3 regions of the Rossellomorea sp. GQ25 genome follow, and region 2 is predicted to be linked to each of the others. Evidence: a T-box and tRNA genes for the amino acid it is inferred to sense, from the RefSeq annotation. Region 2 holds a T-box; the other regions hold tRNA genes.

Region 1 (3,283 bases), on a different contig from region 2:
GGCGAACCGCTTCTCATCTGAAATCTTCTTGGAAAAGGATGGGAAGAAAGTAAATGCGAAAAGCATCATGGGCTTAATGAGTTTAGCTATTTCTACGGGTACTTCCATTACGTTAGTAGCGGACGGAAGCGACGAAGAAGAAGCACTCGTTGCCCTCGAAGGATTCGTTCAAAAAGAAGCATAAGATCAACTTCATACCCGTAAAAGCTGATGACTTGGGAGTGGTCATCAGCTTTTTTTAGTTCTTTTTTGTCGAGAAAGGATCAACCCATCAGCGATATTTTTACCGATCTTTAGACGTTATCCCTCCACCGGTCAAAATAAAAACCCCCTTGCAAAATCGTGCAAGAGGGTTTCATGATTACTTATTATTCATATCGTTACGTGTGATGATGCGATCGATCAATCCATATTCAAGGGCTCTTTCAGCTGTCATGAAGTTATCACGATCTGTATCTTTTGAAATCACATCAAGTGGTTGACCAGTGCGATCAGCCAGGATTTGATTCAGTTTTTCACGAAGGAATAGAATTCGCTTCGCTGCGATTTCGATTTCCGTAGCTTGACCTTGAGCTCCACCAAGTGGTTGGTGAATCATGACTTCAGCGTTTGGAAGGGCAAGTCGCTTACCTTTTGCACCTGCTGCAAGAAGGAACGCACCCATGGAAGCAGCCATACCGATACAGATGGTTTGTACATCAGGCTTGATGTATTGGATTGTATCGTAAATTGCCATACCTGCCGTGATGCTTCCGCCAGGAGAGTTTATGTAAATCGAAATATCCTTCTCCGGGTTTTCAGATTCAAGGAAAAGAAGTTGTGCTACAATGGAGTTGGCCACATTGTCATCAATGCCGCTTCCAAGCATGATGACACGGTCTTTCAATAAACGTGAATAAATGTCATACGCACGTTCACCGCGGTTTGTTTGTTCAATTACTGTAGGAATTAAATTCATCCTCGTTCCTCCTTAGAAATCCTTTTATTTTATTAAGAGTTACTTATTCACTTTGTACTGTTATCATACACCCATGGTCAATAAAGGTCAAACTAAACGATTCCTTTATTAACCTTTATATAAATCCTTTCTACATCATACCCACTCATTCCTTTTTTAAACAATAAAACGTATTGCAAACAAGCACTTTCTAGCTTATAATATATATTTGTGACAGTTATTCATCTCATGCCCTCGTGGTGCAACGGATAGCACGTAAGATTCCGGTTCTTAAAATGGGGGTTCGATTCCCTCCGAGGGCGTACGTTAATTCAATGAGTTCCTATGTTTGTATGAGTTATATACGAGCATAGGAACTTTTTTGTTTGGGTGCTCTTCAATGGCACCTTCAATTATTTTCCTACCGTTTTATTTATATTAATGGCTATTTTTCTAAAAGGCACTTTGCGCAAAGTTTGTTGATTTGTAACATAAGATCTGCTAGGAGCTATGTCAACAAGCGTGTGCTGGATGGTGAGGGGAACCGCTCCGCTTGCAGCTAGCGTTCGGCCGAGCCTCCTCAGCTTAGCCGAACGGGGTCTCGGCACGGCCGTACTTCCGCAGGAGTCTTCGCAGTTCCCCCTCACCATCTTTAAGAGATTTTTCGTGACAGAGCTTATAGGCATCCAAAAACAATGTAACTAGAATACAGAATTCTTCTTCCTCAAGAGGAAAACAACCTTTACCATAAAAGAGGATTACGTCTTATAATTGGTATGCTCATTTTACTGTTATAACAAGGGTTAAAATCCAAATCAGTTTATGCTTGGCTAGTTTCCAGTTACCCCTGTGTCCGAACACCTATAGAACCCTTTTTTTACTTGTTTCCGCTGCTTTAAATGCTGTTATGGGCAGTATAAGCCTAATCTCTTTTGTAAACATTCTAAGACTTTTTCTGGCATTTCCCTGACCTCGAGATCCTCACCGAGGAAAAGCAACCAGTTTGTTATTTCGGTCAATTCCCCGGGTCTATTAACATTGACAAACGTCTTTAAAACAGCTGTGGTTTGGTAAGGATTCGTATAGGAAATTGAAACTTTTAAAGGGTGGTATTTTTTGAACTGGGCAATCGCTTTTGGACCAAGTTCAAGGACAAGGTTGATTGCTTCTTCCCGCTTATTTAGTTTTTCTAAAATCGCTTGCTCACTCCATTTTTTTTTCGTCGAGAAGGGTTTGACATCGATGAGATGGTCGGCCGGAAAAATCCGCTTCTTATCTTCCTTTAAATCAAAGCCTTCAATCAGCCAAAGGCTTTTTTCATGATAAAGGTGCAAGAGATAAATTGGATAAGACTTCATTACCTTCTCTTCTTCGATAGTAATTAATAAATATCTATCTAAAAGCAGGATTTGGAAGAATGTTTCTAACATTGGATGAGGGAGGTCTGAAAGATCAAGTAAGTCAGGATTATGGGGATTGGTCCCTTCAAAAAGCAAGATTTGATTTAAAAGAATAAGGTCATCTTGCTGGCTTTCTGAGATAAGGCTGAGTAATTTTTCAGCTATAGACTGACGGCTCTTTAGATAGGGGAGTTGCTGATTTCTTGTGGCCATAAAGGCAATAAAAAGAGCTTTGACTTCATTATCGGTAAAACGGACCTCGGGCAGGACAGAGTTGTGCATGACGAAATACCCCCCATCCCTTCCAACTTCAGATACAAGTGGCATACCCATGGCCTCAATTTCTCGGATATCTCTAATAGCCGTCGAACGAGAAATGTTAAATTCTCGCATAATTTCAGAAATCGTAAAGTGGGCTCGGTTGTTGATATATCGCATAATGACATTAATCCGTTCAACTTTTTTCATCGGGGCCTCCAAATAGTATCAATTTTTGATACTATTAAACGCTATTATATACACATCAAGAGATGATGACAAATCACTTGATTAATTTAAAAAAAGGAAGGTTTTTAATATGGCAGATTATATCTTAGAAGAAAAAGACAGCTTTACCGTTATAGGTTTAGGAACTGAGCTTAAGAGCGATTACACTGACTTTGCTGGCTTGAGCAAGGAAAAGTTAGACTTTTGGCAGGACGTCAGCCAAGATGGAAGGCTTGACGTTTTAAAAGACATAGCCACAAATGACTACATTTTTGCCGTGAACGAAGCGGTGAATAACAAGATGATGCATTATGCCGGCGTCATGGCATCGGCATCAGCATCTGTACCAGAAGAAGCCAGAGTGATCCAATTTCCTAAAGGGGAATACTTGGTTGTTAAAGGGGAAGGGAAGACGGCCGATGAATTAAATAATAAGGTTTCTGCTATTGCCTTTGGTCAA
Region 2 (3,283 bases):
CTGTTAGCTTTTTTTATTTCTATTTAGGTTTATAAAAATGGAAGGAATCGCGGTCACGTCTCAGGGTACGGCACTTTCTTCTCATATTCTGAAGACAAATAATGATCACAATTATGTAAAAAATGGTATTACTTATCACTCTTCCTCTGTCGAATCCCATTCCTATAGGCTTTATTATTGATTTCATTTCGACAATGTCGTTTAATGTCTGTCACATCCCGTCAAAACTTCCGTATTTTATCTGGTCATGAGTAGAAATTTCCCTTCATTTCTATTAGACTAGGAATGTGAAATCTTTAGAAATTCAGGTGAATTGATTATGGAAACTCGCCAGCGATTTGCTGACAAGATCGATTGGGGTCTTCTCTTTTTATTAATGTTGTTTTTTATCGTTAGTGCTATGGGAATAAGTAGCGCCCAGACCTCAGGTCAATATGGGACAAACTTTGTGATAAGACAGGCATTTTGGTATGTCGTAGGTGGAATTATTATTGGTGGAGCCTTATTCCTTGATTCCGACCAGTATAAGCGTCTTGCCTGGTACATATACGGTGCAGGGATTTTCCTGCTACTTGTATTACTCATCTCACCGGAAAGCATCGCCCCTTACAGAAACGGAGCCAAAAGCTGGTTCATGCTAGGACCGCTTGGTTCGATACAGCCTTCAGAATTTATGAAGACGTTCTTAATTCTTGCTCTTGCCCGAATCATTACGAATCATCATGAGCTATATCCAAGAAAAACATTACAAACAGATTTTCAGTTGTTAATGAAAATCGGGGTCACGACTCTCCTTCCCCTTGCTTTTATTATGCAGCAGCCGGATTTAGGGACTTCCCTTGTTATTTTAGCCATCATGACCGGAATCATCTTAGTTTCAGGTATTACGTGGAAGCTGATCGTTCCGATATATGCTTCTATCGGAGTGCTTGGGGGAATTATCCTTTCACTTGTGATTTGGGCTCCTGAGCTGCTTGAAAAATATTTAAATGTAAAGCCTTATCAATTTGGACGTATTTATGCTTGGTTAGATCCTTATAATTACGCAAAATTAGAAGGATTTCACTTAATTAACTCCCTTAATGCCATTGGCTCCGGGCAGATCTTCGGGAAAGGCTACAGTGATGGAGAAGTATATATCCCGGAAAATCATACCGACTTTATTTTCAGTGTGATCGGGGAGGAATACGGATTTATTGGAGCAAGCGTCGTAATCAGCTTGTACTTCTTGTTAATTTACCACCTGACGAAAACGGCCTTAGACACGAAAGAACCATTCAACGCCTATGTATGCGCAGGGATTATCAGTATGATTACATTCCATGTGTTCCAGAACATCGGAATGACGATTCAATTACTTCCGATCACCGGGATCCCTCTTCCTTTTATCAGCTATGGGGGAAGCTCTCTTATGGGGAATATGTTGGCTCTGGGACTTGTATTCAGTATGAGGTTCCATCATAAAACGTATATGTTTTCCTCAGAAGATTCTTAATTACAGGTTGCATTCATCTTCAGAATGTGTAAAATAATAGTAATTATATACGAATATTCTATGATGAAGAGAGTAATTCTGACGTGGATCAAAGCGAACCGGGGATGGTGTAAGCCTGGTGTGAAGCCTGGGATGAACCGCACTTCTGAGAAGTTTTTCTTGAAGATAGTAGAGAAAAACCGGGATCTCCCGTTATACAATGAGCGCCCTTTTGGGGAATAAGAGTGGTACCGCGAGCTAAACTCGTCTCTATGTTAGATAGAGACGAGTTTTTTTGTGTTTGATTTTATCAGGAGGTGTAGATGATGGATTTGAAATTAATAGTAGCCAATGCGCTCACAAAGGTGCTGTCCGATTGGAACAAGAATGATCTTTACGAGTTGATTGAAACGCCAAAACATTCGCATTTGGGGGACCTTGCCTTTCCGTGCTTCCAGCTGGCGAGATCATGGAAGAAAGCACCACACGTCATTGCCGGAGAGATTGCTGAGGCCCTCTCCTCTCCCTTTTTCAGCAAAGTAGAAGCAGTGGGTCCCTATGTTAATATCCGATTTGATGAAGTGAAAGCAGGGAAAGAAATTGTTTCAGCAATCTTGGCGAAAGGCACGGATTACGGAAGTCATGAATTCGGAAATCAAAAGACCATCGTATTGGATATGTCCTCCCCTAATATTGCGAAACCATTTTCCATGGGACATTTACGTTCCACAGTCATCGGAAATTCTATCGCCACCATTGCCGAAAAATGCGGCTATACAACGGAAAAAATCAATTATATCGGTGATTGGGGGACACAATTCGGGAAATTGATCGTCGCATTCCATAAGTGGGGAGATCAACAAAAAGTTAAGGATAACCCGATCGCTGAATTGTTTATTTTATATAAAAAATTTCATGAGGAAGCAGAAAAGAACCCCTCACTTGAGGAAGAGGGAAGAAAAGCCTTTAAGCTATTAGAAGACGGAGATCCAGAGGTAACGGAGATTTGGAGATGGTTTAAAGATGAATCACTTCATGCCTTTAAGACGATTTACTCTTTGCTCGGAGTAGAATTTGATTCTTATAATGGCGAAGCTTTCTTCAATGACAAAATGGATGAAGTCGTGACATTGCTTCAGGATTGTGACCTTCTCGAAACCTCTGAAGGTGCGAAAGTCGTTCGTTTAGAAGGGAATCTCCCACCCTGCCTCATCAAGAAGTCAGACGGAGCTACCCTTTATGCTACGAGAGATTTGGCTGCAGCACTGTATCGCCATCGTCAGCATGACTTTGATGAAGCCCTGTATGTTGTTGGCCAGGAACAGACCATTCACTTCAAACAAGTGATGGAAGTACTGAAGAAACTCGGATTTAACTGGGCGGATGATATGAGACATATCCCCTTTGGACTTTATCTGAAAGATGGAAAGAAGATGTCCACCAGAAAGGGCAGAGTCATTTTACTCCAAGAGGTTCTTCAAGAAGCGATTCATATGGCAGAAGAAAATATTAAGCAGAAGAATCCTCATTTAATAAATGCTTCAGAGGTGTCGAAAGATGTTGGGGTTGGCGCCATTATCTTTCATGATTTAAAAAATGATCGTGTGAACGATATTGAATTCTCCCTGGAACATATGCTGACCTTCGAAGGTGAAACAGGTCCATACATTCAATACACGTACGCCAGAGCTCAATCCATTCTGAGAAAAGCGGGTGAAGCCCTTCCACTGACGTTTGAGGGGCTTGACGATACAGAAAGCTGGGAAGTGATTAAACAGTTACGCTTATTTCCCGAGATGGTCGAGAAAG
Region 3 (3,283 bases), on a different contig from region 2:
CAAGAGAATAGTTCTCAGCTTGGCCGCCTTCAAATGCTTCACCATCAACGAATCCTTCGAAATCCATTGTTACAGTATCGCCTTCTTCAGCTTTTCCTTCTTCTTTTACAGCTAGCTCAGCTTGTTTTTCTTGAAGTGAAGTAAGTTCAGCTTCTACATCTTCAGCTGTCACTTCTGTTTCCATTTTTTCTACTTCAAGACCTTTGTATTCACCAAGTTTCACTTCAGGTTTCACTTGTACTTTAGCAGTGAAGATTAGCTCTTTACCTTTTTCCATTTGCTCAACATCGATTTCCGGACGGTCGATTGGATCGATTCCCGTTTCTTCGATTGCTTTCGCATAGGCTTCTGGTAAGATGAAATCTAATGCATCTTGGTAAAGTGATTCAACACCAAAACGTTTTTCGAACATTCCGCGAGGCATTTTCCCTTTACGGAATCCTGGTACGTTAACTTGTTTTACAACTTTTTTGAATGCTGCGTCCAAACCTTCGTTTACTTTTGCAGCTTCAACTTCAATTGTAAGTACTCCTTGGTTTCCTTCTTGCTTTTCCCATTTTGCAGACATACTGTTCCCTCCAACAATCTATAATTGATCTTGTATTTTTACGCATAGTAGTAGATAGTCCCGTATGAATCTAGCACTATCATCGTAAATATATGAAAAACTTTTACATTACAACCATTACATTATAACATACAGCCACTGTCTTTCAACAGAGAGCATTTAAATATTAGGAGAGGAAATTTCCTCTAGTTCCGTAAGTCTTGTTAGAATCCACTGAGATTGTGTGTTTTCAACCTGGTCTTTTAACTCTTCTTCAAGGATTGCATCGGCAAACATCCCTGCCGTGTAGTAAGCATACACCGAGGCGATTGCTTTCGGTTCATCCTCAAGTGTAAAAGGATAGAGTAGAAAGGTATGCCTTTTCAGTAATTCTTGAGCGTGCTGAAAAAGCGTAGGATTCGTTTGGGCTAGAAGATCATCCAATGAATCTGTGACCATCTTATAGAAATCAGACTCGAACACATCTTCCAAAGCGGAAGGAGACACCTTCTGCTCCTCCCCAAATTTCGCTACATCTACTTCTTTATCCATTCCATGCTCCCTTAAAACATTTATGATCATCGTTTGCAGAAATGGGTGGGCGGCTGAATCCTTTAAAACTGATTGCAACTCCCCAATGAATGGTTGAATGTTACGATGAACCAACTGTGCCACGATCAACGTCTGTTCCTCCAGGCTCTTCCCTTCCAAGATAGAAGATTGATCCTCTTCTGATGATTCTTCTTCATGAATTGGTGCTTTTCCATTCACTACTTTTTCACTGAATTGGAGAAGCTTCCTGAAATGTTCTTCCTTTTCAAAGGGCACTTCTTTTTCATCAAACAAGGCATTGATTGTGTCGACCACTTCCCTGTGCTGATGAAGCTGGATAAGAATCATCAAATACATATCAACGACTTCGAAGTAGTCCCCGATCCCTTCAAGGAGCATCTCTTTACATATGTATCTGGCTTTGTCATACTGCTTGCTTTCATAAAGAGATAGCACGAGTGCAGTATTAATATCGGGATTATCAGGTTCTAATTCATAGGCTTGCGTGAGCAACTGAGAGGATTCATGCACCTCTCCTTTTTCCAGAGCCTGCACACCCTTTTCCAGCAGCCGATCTTTCAATCCTGGAAACTGGACAATTTTTCCTTTTCCTTCATGGTTTCCCTTAGTCATAAAACGTACCTGCCTATACTTTTTAGTTGCCTTTAGTTTAGCACGATATCTTTTGGATAACAAAAAAAGCTTACCCTTTTCAGGTAAGCTTTGTGTATGTAGGATATATGGCGTCCCAGGAGAGATTCGAACTCCCGACCGACGGCTTAGAAGGCCGTTGCTCTATCCTGCTGAGCTACTGGGACGTGATTTGTTTTTCAAGGACAATATTTATTATATTCACATAGCATCAATAAGTCAACAGATTTTCAAAAAAAGTTTTATTTATTTTTCCGGGACCGTTTTTTCTATCTGTAATAGGGAAGAGAACCCACCGCGGCAGGTTCTCACAATAATTTTACAATTGAAAGGATTGAGTCAATTCGTCCAGAACTACATGATCATGAGTTAAGAATGTTACCTTTATTTCTTGATCAATCGCTTCTACTAATGCGTAAGTGCGTTCTCTCCTGCCTCTTGGCAAAAGGATGCTTCCCGGATTCAAGAACAAAGTGCCATTATTCAATTCTGCACCCAGTGTGTGTGAATGGCCAAAGAAAACAAAATGCGCTCCAACTTCTTCAGCTTTATAACGTAGCTTCATCAGTGACATTTTAATTCCATACAGATGACCGTGTGTCACCATGACTACGTTGCCCTCAACCTCTTCAACAAGGTCGTCGGGCAACCGGGCGTCCATATCACAGTTTCCCCTCACAACAAGGTAGGGGGATAATGCCGGGTCGTCTGCACTTAATTCAGAATCTCCGCAGTGAATCATGGCATCTACGGTAGATTGATATTTTTCTGATAGTTCCAATAGCTCTTCTTTTGATCCGTGACTATCACTTACAACCAATAGTTTCATTCCGCTCACCCTTTAAATAAAGTCTGAGATTATGTTCTTAAGTTTTTTTAATGCATTCCCACGATGACTGATTTGACTTTTCTCATCTGGAGATAATTCAGCCATCGATTTTTGAAGAGTCGGAACGAAGAAAATCGGGTCGTAACCAAACCCATTCGTCCCTCTCTTTTCTTGCAGGATCATGCCTTCGCATGTTCCTGTCACCGTTCTGGTATCCCTATCAGGTCCAGCAATGGCTAAGATACAGTGAAAACGTGCCGTACGGTCGGAGCATTTTACAGCTTCAAGCTCTCGTAAGACCTTTTTCATATTCTCCTCGTCACTCTTTTCTTCACCGGCATAGCGTGCAGAATAGACTCCCGGCCGACCTTCCAAGGCATCGATGGCCAATCCGGAATCATCAGCAATCACCAGTTCACCTAATTCTTCCGCAACCGTTTCGGCCTTCAATATGGCATTTTCCTCAAACGTTTCACCGGTTTCTTCAACATCCTCAATGTGAGGAAGGTCTAGTAATGTTTGTACCTCATACCCGTATGGAGCAAACATATGTTGAAACTCTTTTGCTTTTCCCCTGTTTTTCGTGGCTATGATCACTCGTTTTGTCATCTACAATCTCACCCTTTATTGAAATCTTTTTACTATTTCACCTAATGATTGCTGTTGTATTTGGAATAGCTCGTGGATTCCTTCTTGTCCAAGTT

The links. A T-box is a leader RNA that pairs with one kind of tRNA and senses whether it is charged. The one in region 2 lies ahead of argS (arginine--tRNA ligase), so its partner is inferred to be a tRNA-Arg.
Region 1: it encodes a tRNA-Arg, which carries the amino acid that the T-box ahead of argS (arginine--tRNA ligase) is inferred to sense. The anticodon was not compared.
Region 3: it encodes a tRNA-Arg, which carries the amino acid that the T-box ahead of argS (arginine--tRNA ligase) is inferred to sense. The anticodon was not compared.

What each region holds. Positions count from the first base shown of each region.
Region 1 covers NZ_JCAXEQ010000003.1:230,349-233,631, forward strand. Annotated here, with positions in the region: gene AC6CIB_RS11935 (HPr family phosphocarrier protein) at 1-184, shown strand, start outside; gene clpP (ATP-dependent Clp endopeptidase proteolytic subunit ClpP) at 362-958, opposite strand; tRNA gene AC6CIB_RS11945 (tRNA-Arg) at 1,189-1,260, shown strand; gene AC6CIB_RS11950 (helix-turn-helix transcriptional regulator) at 1,843-2,805, opposite strand; gene AC6CIB_RS11955 (GyrI-like domain-containing protein) at 2,915-3,283, shown strand, end outside.
Region 2 covers NZ_JCAXEQ010000010.1:43,538-46,820, reverse strand. Annotated here, with positions in the region: gene AC6CIB_RS21405 (FtsW/RodA/SpoVE family cell cycle protein) at 320-1,495, shown strand; T-box leader at 1,547-1,749, shown strand; gene argS (arginine--tRNA ligase) at 1,801-3,283, shown strand, end outside.
Region 3 covers NZ_JCAXEQ010000004.1:243,811-247,093, forward strand. Annotated here, with positions in the region: gene tig (trigger factor) at 1-568, opposite strand, end outside; gene AC6CIB_RS14600 (tetratricopeptide repeat protein) at 728-1,732, opposite strand; tRNA gene AC6CIB_RS14605 (tRNA-Arg) at 1,841-1,917, opposite strand; gene AC6CIB_RS14610 (metallophosphoesterase) at 2,070-2,579, opposite strand; gene AC6CIB_RS14615 (XTP/dITP diphosphatase) at 2,592-3,188, opposite strand; gene rph (ribonuclease PH) at 3,204-3,283, opposite strand, start outside.